One region of the Pseudarthrobacter sp. NBSH8 genome, then DNA from elsewhere that is predicted to be linked to it. Evidence: riboswitches for the same ligand, from Rfam matches in the RefSeq annotation. Region 1 holds a riboswitch; the other holds the start of a gene.
The links. Region 1 has a riboswitch for cyclic di-AMP ahead of FYJ92_RS03035 (hypothetical protein). Riboswitches for the same ligand answer to the same signal wherever they lie in the genome.
Positions count from the first base shown of each region.

Region 1 (7,695 bases):
AAGACCACGAGGAGGAACCGCAAGGCCACAAACAGCAGCGGGGGAACCTCACCTCCGTTCGCATGAAGCCCTAAGTCGATGGCCACGAAGTTCAGGCCCCAAAGGACGGCGACCAGGGCGGCAAGGAGGGAGTGGCGGAGGTTCACGGTCCCACTCTCGCAGAAGAGCCGATGAAGCACCAGCGTTGAATTTTGCGTCAAACCATGTACGTTTGCTTCATGATTGAAATCGGTTCACTCCGGGCATTGGCTGCGATTGAACACCACGGTTCGGTCATAGCGGCGTCGGAGGTGATGGGCTTCAGTCCTTCGGCCGTCTCCCAGCAGATCAAGAAGCTGGAGAAGCAGACAGGGTTCCCCGTCCTGGAGCGCCGCGGCCGCGGCGTGCTGCTGACCGAGCGCGGGCTCACCCTGGCAGCCTACGGCCGGCGCATCCTGTCGGAGCTCGAGGAACTGGAATCCACCCTCTTGGCGGATCCGACCAAACCCACAGGGCACCTCAAGGTTGTTTCCTTCTCTACCGCCTGCCGGGGCCTGGTGGGGCCGTTGCTGGGACGGCTGGCTTCATCCGGAGCAGACCTGGACATCAGCGTGCTGGCGGAGGACCCGCGGGAAGCGGTAGCGCGGGTGGCCAACGGGGAGGCGGACCTGGGTGTGGTCCACAACTGGAACTCTGTCCCGCTGGTGATACCGGAGCACATGGCGCTCGACTGGCTGTGCGAGGACGTTGCGGACGTCCTGGTGCATCGCGACCATGCGCTGGCCGGACGCAGCCAGGTGGAACCGGCCGACCTCGTGGACGAACGGTGGATCAGCACACCGCACGGCGCCATCTGCAACGAGGCCCTGCTGCGGATCTTCGCTGATCGGGGCCGGGTACCGGACATCCGGGTCTACGATCCTGACTTTGCAACCCACATCGCCCTGGTGGAGCAGGGGGCCGTGGTTGCGCTGGTCCCCCGCCTCGGCCGGCCCGCGCTGCCTGCGGACGTCGTCGGCCTGCCCCTGGTCAACCCCATGCAGGTCAGGCAGGTGGGCATCGTGTACCGCCGGACCATGGCGGCCAGCCCGGGCATCCAGCACGTCGCCGGACTGCTGCGCGAGGTCGCCGCGACGAGCGGTGTTGTTGCCGGGGCCCCTGCGATCAGTGGCCTCGCGGGACCTTGAACTTGGTCAGCCGGGCGTCCTGCCCGTCCAGTTCGGCCCAGGACTTTTCCGTTTCCAGCACCGTGAGGGCGCTGGTGGGGTAGCGTGTGGCGGCGTCCATGTAGGCGTCGTGGTTTGAGTCGCGTGCGGCCAGGTGCATGGCGAGGTCCTGGACGCCAGGCATATGCGAGATGAGCATCAGCGTGGTCACGGTGTCAGGCACATGGTTGACCACGGCGAGCATCCGCAGCGCAGAGGCGGCGTAGAGGCCGTCCTCAAGTTTCGGCGTCGGGGCCTTATCCCCCAGCTCGGAGCACACCCAGGTGCAGGTCTGGCGGGTGCGAAGCGCGCTGGAACACAGGATGAAGTCCGGGAGGATACCGTGCTTGACCAGCCACTTGCCGGCCAGGGGCGCCTCGCGGTGGCCCCGCTCCTCCAGCGGCCGCTCATGATCCGCCACGCCGCCGGGCCAGTCGGCCTTGGCATGCCGCATGATCACCAGGCGTTTGATGTGGTGGTCGCTCATCCCCCAAGCCTAGACCCGCAGGACCCACGGCGCCGCCCTCGAACAACAGGCACAGAGGGGTCGTGCCGCCTTAGCGCGGTACTGAAGTAAGGACTAGATCGAGTATTCCGGAGCGGCCCAGACAATCACTTCGGGGTGCTCGTAGAAGCGGTAGCCCTGGCCGCGGACTGTGCGGACGGTGTTGGCGAGGCGGCCCAGCTTGGAGCGGAGCCGGCGGATGTGGACGTCGATGGTGCGCTCGTTGGGGACTTCCTCGGCGTTGCGCCACAGGCCCTCGAGCAGCTCATCGCGGCCAACCGTGCGGGTGCCGTTTTCCACCAGGTAGTTCAGGAGTTCGAATTCCTTGAAGGTCAGATTCAGGGACTCGCCGTCAAGGTGGACTTCTCGGCGGGCAAGGTCGATCAGGACGCCGGACGGACGCGGGTCCTGGGGCTGCTGAAGCCGGGCAGTCTCGGTGCGCTTCTGTGCATTCACGGTGGGGTCACCAAAGGTGGACCGGACGACGTCGAGCGCGGAACCTGGGGTGCCGGCCGGGGCCACGGCAACGGCCGCGTAGCTTTCGGCGCCGGTCACGAGTGACTGTGCGTAAGTGCGGATTTCCTGGGCAAGCTTGGCAATGGAGGTTCCAGCAGCCGCTGCGGTTTCCTCATCGATGCCCATGTAGAGGACAAATCCACGGGCAACGGTGTCGTTGGCGACGGGCCGCACGGCGTTTGGACCAGCGATAACCGGGGTGGGCGCGGTCAGCGGCGGGGCATCGGCAGGCTGGACAGCGCGGAGCTGGCCGTAGGAATTCGGATTGTAGCCTTGCGGTGCGTAGCCGGGGGCAGGAAAGCTGGCGCCGGGGGTTGCCGGGACGAACGCCGGCCGGGCGCCGAAGCCTTGGCGGAGGCCGGAGGCCTGGCCCGCCTTGCCTGCGTTACGGACGGAGATATGGACGTATCCGGATGCAACTGACATGAATGCTTACCTCAATGTGAATGGCCGTCATCGCGGCTCGAATGCTGAATTTCCCCGCAATGAGATCTGGGGAGGGCGCCCTACGCTGGGCTTGGGGGCGCTGGGCTTGGGGGCGAATGCCTAGGAACTTCGTGGGGTCTGAAGGTCAGGCGTGCATTCGACAACAGCGCATATCGGCAGCAGCGGATGTGCTGGGCCAATATTCTGCGGCTGCAGGTGCTGTTGAGTTCTTGTTCACAACTCAAAGTGTGCAACGTAACAATGAGAACTTGCAAGTAACAATGGGTGCTTTGTTCCGCATAGTGAGACAGAATACGGATTTGTGTCATGGATCACCATTCTGATATGACGACAAAATGGCGGTTGTTGTCCGTCAAGGGTGCGCAAATAGCCCCTCGTGGCGAACAATCTTCGTCCACTCGCGGTTTTAAGCCCTTGAAATTCACTGCGGCATGGCTTGCTGAAATTGCTTGCTGCCTTTTGCCGCCTGTCCAGCGGAAACGGCTCCGGCCCGCCCATTATCTGCACCCATCCCTGATCACTCAGCTCGCTACGCTGGGATTCACAGCGTGCGCACAGGAACCCCATAGCGCGGGCTAACCGAATGATCGGAGAGTTGTCCCATGGCCACTTCGCACTCCATGACCAACAACCTCCCGCAGCTGACCCACCCGGACGGCTCCCCCATCCGTGCCCTGGTGGTTGACGACGAACCCAGCCTCTCCGAACTGATGAGCATGGGGCTGCGCATGGCCGGCTGGTCTGTTGCCGTTGCCGCCGATGGCCCCGAGGCCGTGAAGCTCGCCAAGGAGTTCCGCCCGGACGTCCTGGTGCTGGACGTGATGCTGCCGGGCTTCGACGGCGTTGAGCTGCTGGGCAGGATCCGCGCCTTCGCCCCAGAGGTGCCTGCCCTTTTCCTGACCGCCAAGGACGCCGTCCAGGACAGGATCCTGGGCCTCGCGGCCGGCGGGGACGACTACGTGACCAAGCCGTTCAGCATGGAGGAGGTCCTGCTGCGGCTGCACCGCCTGGTCCAACGGTCCGGCGTTGCCGCGATGGACACAGCCGAACTTGTGGTGGGCGATCTTGTCCTCAACATCGACACCCGCGAAGTGACCCGTGCGGGCGATGACCTCCAGCTCACGGCCACCCAGTTCGAACTGCTCCGGTATCTCATGGAGAACCCCAAACGCGTCATCAGCAAGGCCCAGATCCTTGACCGCGTCTGGAACTACGACTTCGGCGGCCAGGCCAACATCGTGGAACTCTACATCTCATATCTGCGAAAGAAAGTGGATGCCGTACATCCGCCCATGATCCACACTGTGCGCGGCGCCGGATACGTCATCAAGCCGGCGGACTAGGCCGTGTCCTCACCGCGAGCAACCCCAACACCGGCCCGGAGCTGGCTGAAACCTGACACGTGGCATCTGCGCACGCGACTGATCCTCTTGGCCATGGCGCTGCTGGTTGCCATCTGCGGCGCCGTGGGCCTGTTCAGTTACGCTTCCATGGACTCCTTTCTGACCGGCCAGCTGGATGAACAACTGAGCCAGGCAGCCAAACTTTCGAACGGTCCTGGCCGTCCGGGCCTGGGCGGATTCAACGGCCGGACAGACCCGCTCGACGCCCGCGGGCAGAGCGTGGGAACGCTGAATGCACGGATTCTGGACAGCCAGATCCCCAGCGGCGGCTTCCTGAACTCGGACACAACACGCCTGGCGCTCGACGCGGAAGACAAGCAAACCCTAATGGCGCTGACCCGGAACGGCTTTCCTGTGGACCGTTCGCTGTCCCACGGGGATTACCGGATTGTGGCCGTGGAAACCGGCTACGGCGATGTCCTGGTCACGGGACTTCCGCTCGCTGCCAAGGAGAGCACGCTGGCGTCGCTGGTCTGGACTTTTGTGTTCGTTTCCCTTGGCGGCCTGGCGCTGATCGGGCTGGCAGGAACCGTGCTCATCCGGCGCACCATGAAGCCGTTGGAGCAGCTTTCCGAGGTGGCAACCCGGGTGGCCCGGCTCCCGCTGGACGCGGGCGAGGTGGCACTCGCGGTGCGCGTCCCGGCGTCGAACTCCAACCCCGGAACCGAAGTGGGCAGCGTAGGGCACGCCCTCAACCTGATGCTGGACAACGTGGCCAGTGCCCTCGAGGCGCGGCAGCGGAGCGAGACCAAAGTGCGGCAGTTCGTTGCAGACGCGTCCCACGAACTGCGCACGCCGCTTACCGCCATCCGCGGATACACGGAGCTGATGCGGATGACCGAGGACTTCACACCGGACGGTCGGAAGTCCCTGGCCCGTGTCCAGAGCCAGTCCGAGCGCATGACCACCCTGGTGGAGGACCTGCTCCTGCTGGCCCGTCTCGATGAGGGACAGCCCCTTAAGCTCAGCGAAGTTGATCTCACTCAACTCGTGATCGAAACCGTCAGTGACGAGAAAGTCATAGCTCCGGACCACCGCTGGCGCCTTGAACTGCCTGACGAACCGCTCGCCGTCACCGGTGATGCTTCCCAACTGCGTCAGGTGCTGGTCAACCTGCTCTCCAATGCGCGCAAGCACACGCCACCCGGAACCACAGTGGTCACCGCTGTCACGAAGTCTGACGATGGCGCCGCGGTGGTGACGGTAACGGACGACGGCGGCGGCATCCCTGCGGAGTTCGTGGACCACGTTTTCTCCCGGTTTGCCCGCGCAGACGCGGCCCGCAAGGCCACGGCACCGGCCTCGGGCGCCGGGGCGTCGGAGGGCACCAGCGGCCTGGGCCTGTCCATTGTCCAGTCCATCATGGAGGCCCACGGCGGGAGCGTGGCAGTGACATCGCGGGCCGGGCGGACAGAGTTCGCCCTACACTTTCCTGCCGGTGCCGCGGCCCGCGCAGCCGAATCCCGAATGCCGCAAGGCGACACGCCATCGTCGTGACTCCTGTTACCAAAATGAGACTTAAGCGTCCAGCTCCTGTACCGTAGAAAAGGTGCGGATCCCGATTGGGCCGCATATCCGGATGACGCCAAGCTCTGCCGCTTCCCGGATTCCGTTTTCAGAGGCAGAGGCGGGGGACCCACCGTCCCGGGCACCAAGAGCCCTTTGGGGTTAAGTCAACACGTGATTGTGCCGTGTGGCCGGATGCCCTCATCCGAACCCGACAGCTAACTCCGCAGGTGTGAGAGGCGATCCATCATGTCTGAATTCAAGGTAGAAACACGCCCGCAGGGCGACCCAAAGTCCGGCAGCCACCGCAAGCAGACCCGCGTCGGTGCAGCTATGTCCCCACTGTCCAAGGCGGCCCGGATTCCCTCCGTGGGCCAGCGCGTCGCCGTGTTTGCGACGGCCTGCGCCCTCCTGGTCGGCGTCAGCGCCGCAGCACACGCTTCCGAATCCGCGTCGCTTGCAGCCAGCGCGGACCAGTCCGCCGAAGAAGCCAGCGCCCAGTCGACGCTGAGCTTCGAAGCAGCCCAGATCCAGACCCCGGCCGAGCCGGAAGCTGCACCGGCCGAGATCAACGTAGCGCCCCAGGCTGCCGAACCCGCACCCGCCCCGGCACCGGCTCCCGAGCCTGTCCCGGCACCTGTTGTGGCCGTCAACGACCCCGCAGGAGCCCAAGCCTACGCCGCCGGACAACTGGCGACCTACGGCTGGTCCGCTGACCAGATGCAGTGCCTGCAGACGCTGTGGACCAAGGAATCCGACTGGACCACCACGGCCACCAACGCCAGCAGCGGCGCATACGGCATCGTCCAGTCGTTGCCCGCTGAGAAGATGGCGAGCGCCGGCGGGGACTACCTCACCAACTACCGCACGCAGATCAACTGGGGCCTGAACTACATCCAGGAGCGCTACCAGTCACCGTGCGGCGCCCTGAATTTCCACCTGTCGCACAACTGGTACTAGGCCGACTCGAGTCCCCCCGGGCCGGCGTTAAAGGCAGGCGTCAAAGCCGGAAAGAAATGATCTGCCGGCCCGCAGCGTCCGGTTCCACGGAGACTGTCACTGCACGGTAGTCCGGGATGTGGAGCACTCCTGCCGGCAATTCGCCCGTGTTGGGGCCCACGGCCACAGTCCGGATCCCCGCAGCAACACCGGCCGCGATTCCGGCGGGTGCATCCTCGAACACAAGGGCATCCGCCGGCTGCACGCCCAGCAGCCCGGCTGCCTTCACATACCCTTCCGGGTGCGGCTTGCCCCGTGTGACCAGTTCCGCCGTCACGACCGTGGCTGGCATGGCGAGTCCCGCGGCGTCCATGCGGATGTCTGCAAGGGTCCTGTCCGCTGAGGTCACCAGTGCCACGGCCTCGGCCGGGAGGCTTCGAAGCAACTCGGCAGCCCCAGGCAACGCGACGATACCGGAAGTCCGCACCCTTTCCATGGCGCCGAGTTCGGCAGTGAGCGCCACAACGTCGGCTCCGGCCGGTGCGAACCGGCGCATCGTATCCGCGGCCTGGATGCCGTGCGAAGTGCGCAGGATTTCGGCGATGTCCAGACCGTACCGGGCTGCGAATTCTCCCCATACCTCTTCTACCACTGCCGTGGAGTCCACCAGCGTGCCGTCCATATCGAAAAGGACGGCACGACAGGTCAGCGTTCGCGTGGCGGCAGGTGTTCGTGTGGCGGCAGGTGTGGGGATGTTCATGCTGCCTATTTTGCCTTACACGCCACGGGCTTAGGCGTCACGGCCCGGGATGTAAGCCGGCAATGCCGTACAGGCGGTCGCCGGCGTCGCCGAGCCCCGGAACAATGTAGGACTTCTCGTCGAGCCGTTCGTCGATGGACGCCAGCACGATAGTAACGTTCGCTTCGGCAAGCTCCTCTTCGAGCTTGGCCAGGCCTTCCGGCGCGGCCAGGAGGCAGATGCACGTGACGTCTGAGGCGCCACGCTTAAACAGGAACTTGATGGCTTCGCGCAGGGTTCCGCCGGTGGCAAGCATGGGATCCAGCACAAAGATCTGCCGGTCCGTCAGGTCTTCCGGGAGCCGCTCCGCGTAGGTGATGATGTCCAGAGTTTCCTCGTCGCGGGCCATGCCCAGGAAACCCACCTCAGCGGTGGGGACCAGTTTGGTCATGCCCT
Region 1 is NZ_CP043178.1:647,918-655,612, reverse strand. It holds partial or broken gene FYJ92_RS03065 (EamA family transporter) at 1-146, opposite strand, end outside; gene FYJ92_RS03060 (LysR family transcriptional regulator) at 219-1,166, shown strand; gene FYJ92_RS03055 (histidine phosphatase family protein) at 1,144-1,671, opposite strand; gene FYJ92_RS03050 (winged helix-turn-helix domain-containing protein) at 1,765-2,631, opposite strand; gene FYJ92_RS03045 (response regulator transcription factor) at 3,255-3,995, shown strand; gene FYJ92_RS03040 (HAMP domain-containing sensor histidine kinase) at 4,089-5,552, shown strand; cyclic di-AMP (ydaO/yuaA leader) riboswitch at 5,629-5,805, shown strand; gene FYJ92_RS03035 (hypothetical protein) at 5,811-6,521, shown strand; gene FYJ92_RS03030 (HAD-IA family hydrolase) at 6,562-7,260, opposite strand; gene upp (uracil phosphoribosyltransferase) at 7,298-7,695, opposite strand, start outside.

Region 2 (7,695 bases), 130 kb from region 1:
GGGACATAAGGTCCGGCCGCGCTGCGAAGAGCGCCCGCAACGAGTCATCGCTGCGTGCTTCCAGTTCTTTGCTGAGCGCGCGGATAAGGGACATCAGTCCAACGTTACCGCCCGCTGGACTTTCCTGCCCTGCGCCGGCCGGCCACGCTGTCCAGCACCAGGAAAAGCATCAGCAGGAACGCCACAGGCAACCCGTACAAGGCGGCGGCGGTGACCCAGGCCGGAGCAGCGGAGCCTGCGAAGGCCAGCGCCATGACTGCGCCCACCGCCACGAGGGAAAGCATGGCAACAACCGCTGCGCAGATCATCAGTGGGCGCCGGTATCGCGAGGGTGTCATGCAGGTAACGCTAACAGCCGGGTGACCGGTGGTGGCGCCACAGGCGGCCGTGAGCCGCGGGCCCGCAGCCGCGGCAGGCGGCGGGAGGATGCGTGCGTGAAAGCAGGATTCCGGGTCCCGGCAGGATAACCTTGAGGAACAGACCAACACGGTCCGTTGCTGTCATACCCTGAACCCGCACATCAGTGCGGATGCGGTGACTGCCGGCCGTGTCAGAAGACGTCAGAACGAAGAAGGTTGATTACGTGCCTACCGGCAAGGTCAAGTGGTATGACAAGGAAAAAGGTTTCGGATTCCTCGCAGGCGAGGACGGCCAGGAAGTCTTCCTGCCCAAATCATCGCTGCCCGAAGGCATTACGGAGCTGAAGGCAGGCACACGCGTTGAGTTCGGCGTTGCCGACGGCCGCAAGGGTGCGCAGGCCCTGGGCCTGCGCGTCCTGGACAAAACGCCGTCCATCGCCAAGGCCAAGCGGCCCAGCGCCCGGGACCTCGCGCCGCTCGTCCAGGACCTGGTCAGCGTGCTGGACAACCTTTCTGGAACCCTGTCCGCGGGCAAGTACCCGGAAGGCAACAAGGGCAAGGCCATCGCGGCTGCCCTGCGTAAGGTTGCCGACGAGCTGGACGTTTAGGTCTTGGCCATGAACGCGGAAGCTGAACTGCCGGACACCACGGCACCGGAGACGGTGGGCGCCAAAGCCGAGGCCAAGCGCCGTACCGGCGTGCCCGTGTGGCGGACCGGCAAGCCGGACGCCTTCCTCGCTGCTGCCGTTGGCGAGGCGCGGACCGCCATCGAAGGCATCACGGCGGCGTCGGACATCGGTGCGCACCTGGCTGCCAGAAGTGAGGGCGACCGCCTGGTCACCCACCTCTTCGAATCAAAAATGGCCGGCTACGACGGCTGGCAGTGGTATGCGGTCCTGACCAGGAACTCCCGCTCCAAGGTGGTCACGGTCAGCGAGCTTGGCCTCCTGCCGTCGGAGGATTCCATCCTTTCCCCGGAGTGGGTGCCGTGGGCAGAGCGCGTCCGTCCCGAGGATGCGCAGGCGGCAGAGGAAGAGGAACCGCGCGCTGCTGTTGCTGTCGCTTCGGAGCCGGACACTTCGCAGGCCGACGCTTCGCCGGCCGAGGCTTCACAGGCCGACGCAACCGGGTCCAAGGACGAAGACGCCGAGGACGACGAACCCGCCGGCGAGGCTGACTAGGCAGTTGAGAATGCGCGGGGTTGAGAACCGTGAAGGCCGGCACTGATGTCCACCTTCAAATCCCTGCACATCCTCAACTACCGGATCTGGTTCATCGGCGCACTGGTTTCCAACATCGGAACCTGGATGCAGCGGACGGCCCAGGACTGGCTGGTGTTTGACCACCTCACCGAGCACGACGCCGGAGCCATGGGCATCACCATGGCGCTGCAGCTGGGACCACAGCTGTTCCTGGCGCCCATCGCCGGCCTCGTGGCTGACCGGTACAGCCGCCGGCAGCTGCTGATCATGACGCAGTCAATGATGGCGCTCCTGAGCGCCGGCCTGGGCATCCTGGTGGTGCTCGGCGCCGGCCAGCTGTGGCACGTCTACGGCTTTGCCCTGCTGCTGGGCATGGTGTCCGCGCTCGATGCCCCGGTCCGCCAGACCTTCGTTTCTGAACTAGTGCGGGACGACTACCTGCCCAACGCCGTGGCCCTGAACAGCGCCTCCTTCAATGTCGCCCGCATGATCGGACCCGCCGTGGCCGGCGTGCTCACCGTGGCTGTAGGTCCTGGCTGGGTGTTCCTGATCAATACCGCCACGTTCCTGGCCATGCTCCTAAGCCTGTGGAAAATCCCCTCCGCGTCGCTGCGCCGGCTTCCCCGGGCGGCCCCGGGCAAGGGCCGCATCAGGGAAGGGCTGCGCTACGTCCGGTTCCGGCCGGACATTCTGGTGGTCCTCGTAGCCGTGTTCATCGTGGGCACACTCGGGCTTAACTTCGTACTGTTCATCGCCGCGATGGTGGGCACGGAGTTCGGGCTGGACGCCAGCGCCTTCGGGCTTATGAATTCCATCATGGCCATCGGGTCCGTGGCGGGCGCGCTGCTCTCCGCCGGCCGCGGCAAACCCCGCCTTCGGATGATCTTCGGCGCGGCGGCTGCCTTTGGCGTGTCGTCGGGGCTGGCGGCGCTCGCCCCGAACTACTTCTGGTTCGGCGTCGCGCTGGTGCCGGTGGGCCTGTCCGCGATCACCATGATGACCAGCGCCAACGGCTACGTCCAGACCACCACCGATCCCGTCATGCGGGGCAGGGTCATGGCCCTGTACATGGCCATCTTTATGGGCGGCACACCCATAGGCGCCCCGCTGGTGGGATGGGTGGCCAACGTCGCTGGCCCCCGGTGGTCCCTTTCCGTGGCGGCCGCGTCCGGGATCATCGCCGCCGTGATCGGAATGCTCTGGATCATCCGCGCCCAGCAGCTCCGGATCACCTTCAACCGGCGCGCCCGCGGCCTGCGGTACTTCGGCGTCGTCTCGCATCTGGGCATCCAACAACCGGGGGACAACACAAACGGCGCCGCCAGGGACGAAAACCCGGACGACGCCGTTGGACGCTGACAGCTGGCCTCACCGCGCGAGAGCGCTACTTGCGCAGCTCGCCCACCACGTAATCAATGCTTGCCAGCAGCGCAGTGACATCAGCCGGCTCGATGGCCACAAACGTCGCGATCCGGAGCTGGTTGCGGCCCAGCTTGCGGTACGGCTCGGTGTCCATGATCCCGTTGGCGCGCAGCACCTTGGCGATCGCGGCGGCGTCGATCGAGTCGTCGAAGTCGATGGTGGCGATGACGTTGGAACGGTCTTCCGCCTTGGCCACAAACGGCGTGGCGTACTCGGAGGCCGCGGCCCAGGAGTAGATCCGGCCGGCGGAGTCAGCGGTGCGGGCTGACGCGAAGTCCAGGCCGCCGCTGGCGTTGAGCCACTGCACCTGCGCGTCGAGGGTTACCAGGGTGGTGAGCGACGGCGTGTTGTAGGTCTGGTTCAGCTTGGAGTTGTCGATGGCGGTCTGGAGGTCCAGGAAATCCGGGATCCAGCGGCCGCTGGCCTTGATCCGGGCGGCGCGTTCCAGCGCGGCGGGGGAGAAGAGGCCCAGCCACAGGCCGCCGTCGGACGCGAAGTTCTTCTGCGGGGCGAAGTAGTAGACATCGGCCTCGGAGACGTCCACGTCCAGGCCGCCGGCTGCAGAGGTGGCGTCCACCAGGACCAGGGAACCGGAATCGGCGCCTGCAACGCGCTTGACCGGAGCCGCGACGCCGGTGGAGGTTTCGTTCTGTGGCCAGGCGTAGACATCCACGCCTGCTTCGGCGGCCGATACCGGGCGAGTGCCCGGCTCGGACGTGATGATGGAGGAGGCGTCCAGGAACGGGGCCTTGTTGGTGGCCGAGGCGAACTTGGAGCCGAACTCGCCGAAGGACAGGTGCTGGGCCTTCTTGTCCACCAGGCCGAAGCTGGCGACGTCCCAGAATGCGGTAGAGCCGCCGACACCGAGGACCACTTCGTAGCCTTCGGGGGCACGGAAGAACTGGCTGAGGCCTTCGCGGACGGAGCCTACGAGGTTCTTGACGGGAGCCTGGCGGTGGGAGGTGCCCAGGATGGTCTTGGACGCCGCTGAGAGCGCCTCGAGCTGCTCCGGCCTGACCTTGGACGGTCCTGCGCCGAACCGTCCGTCCTTTGGCAGGAGGTCGGCAGGAATAGTGATGCTGGTTTCGCTCACGGGGGCTCCAATTTCGGCATGGACGTCGCTCACGTCCGGACGGTGGGGTGGCCGGTAGTCGGCAGTGACTGCATTAAGGACCTCCTTTATTCTGCCTGAACCCCTCGATTGGGCGGGAACCGGCACCGTCATAGTCCGGCCAATGAGACCATCGGGCCCCGTCCGGGGATTATCCGGACAAGTTCAAAATAGGCTAAGCTTTTTACCGGACCTCGCCGCTGCTGGACGCGATACGGTGGGACAACGCAACGTACTGCGCTCGAGGAGCTGAGCTGGATGACGGATCTGATCGATACTACGGAGATGTATCTTCGGACCATTTTGGAGCTTGAAGAAGAGAACATCGTTGCCCTTCGCGCGCGCATCGCCGAACGGCTGCGGCATTCCGGCCCCACGGTGTCCCAAACCATCGGCCGGATGGAACGCGACGGACTGGTGGTGGTCTCCGGAGACCGCCACCTGGAACTGACCGAGGCCGGGCGGAAGCGCGCCACGGAAGTGATGCGCAAGCACAGGCTGGCGGAACGGCTCCTGGCGGATGTGATTGGCCTGGACTGGGCCTACGTTCACGATGAGGCGTGCCGCTGGGAGCACGTAATGAGTGAACGCGTTGAGCAGCGCATCTACGAATTGCTCAACCACCCCACCGATTCTCCCTACGGCAATCCCATCCCCGGGCTGGCGGCCCTGGGCGGGCCGGCGTCGGCACTGCCTGATGCCGGAGTGATTAATCTCCTGGATGCGATGCAGGGCTACGGGCCGGCGTCGAACGTAACGGTCAGCCGGTTGGCCGAGCCCATTCAGGTGGAGCCTGAGCTGCTGGTCCAGCTGGACGAAGGCGGAATCAGGCCCGGCGCCTCGGTGTCCCTGGAGCGCGTGGGGGAGTACATTTCCGTGCGGGTTCCGGGCATAGAAGGGGCGCTCGAGCTGCCCCCGGAAGTGGCATCGCACGTCTTCGTTTCCGTCCGCTGACGGGACGGCGGCCTCCTCGCGTTGGGGCCGCGCTATAGCGCAGTGACGCCAGGTTCCGCAAATATAACGGAATTGTTACTGCCCAAGTTAATCGCCTATAGTTGGAACTCAGCGTCGATACAAAAGCGTTACCTGATCCGGAGCCGAGCTCTGCCAGCGGATCAGGTGCACGAATCACCAACTGGCAGAGGCGGGGGAACCACAACCGGTAGTCGCAAGACTGCCTTGGGGTGAAGTCCGTCAGCAGCAAGCCTCTTCCAGCGAAGGATCCTCACGGGATATCTCTGCGCCAAGTGCTTGTTATGGCGGACCGGGTCTTTGAACTCTCTGACCCGAATCCGACAGCTAACTTCGCAGGCTATCCAGAGAGGAACATTCTTGACCACGCAATACTCCAGGGGCCGCCGTCGCGCGGTGGGTCCCGCTTCGGCGCCCAGAGTGGCCGAGGATTTCACTGCGGAGAGGCCCCGCGATCCACAGCGGGAAGCACGACGCCGCCGGGGACCCTTCCGGCAGATGACGGATTTCGCCGCTGCCAGTGGCCTTGGCCAGAAGGCCGGCATCGCCTTGGCAGCAACAGGCCTGGCTCTCACCGTGACGGTTCCCGTGACCGGCCCCGTGATGGCAACTCCGGCACCCGGCCAGGCCGCGTCTGCCGTTTCCGCTGCTCCGCAGCCTGAAGTCACTGCCGAAGCCGCCGCCCAAATTGATTTCAGCCGCTCGTCCGTGGTTACCCAAGGTGATCCCGACGGCAAACTGAAGCAGCTGCTGAGCGCCCAGTCCGCGGGATCCATCACCCGCGCCGCCTCTGCCGGAAGCCTCGGCTCGCCGCTGGCCCAGCTGGCTACAGTCTCTCCCTTCGGATTCCGGGTCAGCCCCATCACCGGCGGCTCCGGCGACTTCCACCGTGGCCAGGACTTCGCCGCGCAGTGCGGAACCTCTGTCCTGGCTGCTGCCAGCGGCACCGTGACCTTCGCTGGCTGGCACCAGTACGGCGGCGGCAACCGCGTGGTGGTGGATCACGGCAATGGCCTTGAAACCACGTACAACCACCTCTCCTCCGCCAGCGTCAAGGTGGGCCAGACGGTCAGTCGCGGCGATGTGGTTGCCCTCAGCGGCACCACGGGCGCGTCCACGGGCTGCCACCTCCACTTCGAGGTCCAGGTCAACGGCGAAGTCGTTGACCCCAGCGGCTGGCTCTGAACCAAATGATGGCAAACTCTCGAATCGCCGCGACGTGCCGTGACCTGAATGTGACATTGGCGCGGAACTCCTGTAACGTTTAAAGCGCGTCAACTTTTCCGAAGTTGACGTTCTTGAGTGGATTGCCTAGCTCTGCCACCGCTCAAGGTCCGTTCGCATGACATCGTCTGGCAGGGGCGGGGGAACCAATTTTGGTCTTCGATTCTGAAGGCCTTGGGGTTAAGTCGCAAAGCTTCCACTGTGAAGCAGAGCGGCCGGGTGACTCCCATCCGAATCCGACAGCTCACCTCGCAGGCATTGGGAGAGGCTACCTTCGTGTCTTCACGCCATAATTCTGCGCGCCACCGCGCACAACCGGTTCGCACCAACCCCTTGGGCCCCGTGTCCAAGGCAGTCAGTGCCAACGCCGGGACCGTAGGTCGCCAGGCTGCTGTTATCGCAGCTGCATCAGGTCTGATCCTGAGCATGGGGCTTCCGGCCAACGCCGCGGATACCACCGCCGGTGTTTCCGCCTCTACCGAGTCCGGTTCCGCGCAGACGGCACTTGCCGTAACTGCGGCGCCCACGGCTACCGTTTCCTTCGAGCGCCCCGTGATCAAGACCACGCCGGCACCGAAGGTTGAAACGGTCCGTGCGCAGTCCACGGCCTCCGAAACCGGGGCTCAGGGTGCTGTGGCAACCGAGGCCGCGGCCTCCAAGCTCGCTGACGCCTCCAAGCTCGCTGACACTGTCTCCTCAGCCGCCGCTTCGGGTCTGGCAGCACTTGCCTACACCGGTATCGGCCGCCCCTACGTCTGGGGCGGCACCACTCCCAATGGCTGGGACTGCTCAGGCTTCACGCAGTGGGTCTACGCCCAGGCCGGCATCAGCATTCCCCGCACCAATGCCTGGACAGCCATGCGGCCCACCGCCACACCGGCTCCCGGTGACCTGGTTATGCAGAATGGCGGCGCCCACGTTGGCATTTACGTCGGCAACGGCATGATGATCAGCGCACTTAACCCGTCACAGGGCACCCTGCTCCACTCCGTGGCATCCACGGGCTCCTCCGCGTTCTTCACGCTGGCCCCGTAGTTCCTGCCATCCAGCAGTTCCTGCAGCCCTGTGCTGACGGGATCGATTCTTCGCTGGAAACTTTTCGCTAAATCCCCGTTCGGGGCGTGCCGGCGTACCCCCAAGATGCCGGCGCGTCCAAAGCCCTTGGTCTGCCCACGCGGTCCTGAGGAAAACGAAAGAGAGAAATTAATGACTACACGTGCAACTGCTGCACGGCACCGCGCCGAGGTCACCAAGACCAACTCGCTGGCTGTCATTGCCAAGGCTGTCGGCGACAACGCCGGCGGCATGGGCCGCCAGGCCGCGGTTATCGCTGCTGCTTCCGGCCTTGTCCTGACCAGTGGTATCGCTGCGAACGCGGCAGACTCCGGAGTCCAGCGTGAAGCTG
Region 2 is NZ_CP043178.1:776,427-784,121, forward strand. It holds gene FYJ92_RS03570 (helicase-associated domain-containing protein) at 1-94, opposite strand, end outside; gene FYJ92_RS03575 (hypothetical protein) at 105-338, opposite strand; gene FYJ92_RS03580 (cold-shock protein) at 584-967, shown strand; gene FYJ92_RS03585 (DUF3027 domain-containing protein) at 977-1,540, shown strand; gene FYJ92_RS03590 (MFS transporter) at 1,586-2,920, shown strand; gene serC (phosphoserine transaminase) at 2,946-4,076, opposite strand; gene FYJ92_RS03600 (metal-dependent transcriptional regulator) at 4,353-5,048, shown strand; cyclic di-AMP (ydaO/yuaA leader) riboswitch at 5,180-5,423, shown strand; gene FYJ92_RS03605 (M23 family metallopeptidase) at 5,427-6,251, shown strand; cyclic di-AMP (ydaO/yuaA leader) riboswitch at 6,400-6,562, shown strand; gene FYJ92_RS03610 (C40 family peptidase) at 6,633-7,325, shown strand; gene FYJ92_RS03615 (NlpC/P60 family protein) at 7,497-7,695, shown strand, end outside.
Region 2: it holds a riboswitch for cyclic di-AMP, as region 1 does, so the genes downstream of both, FYJ92_RS03605 (M23 family metallopeptidase) here and FYJ92_RS03035 (hypothetical protein) in region 1, are expected to answer to the same signal.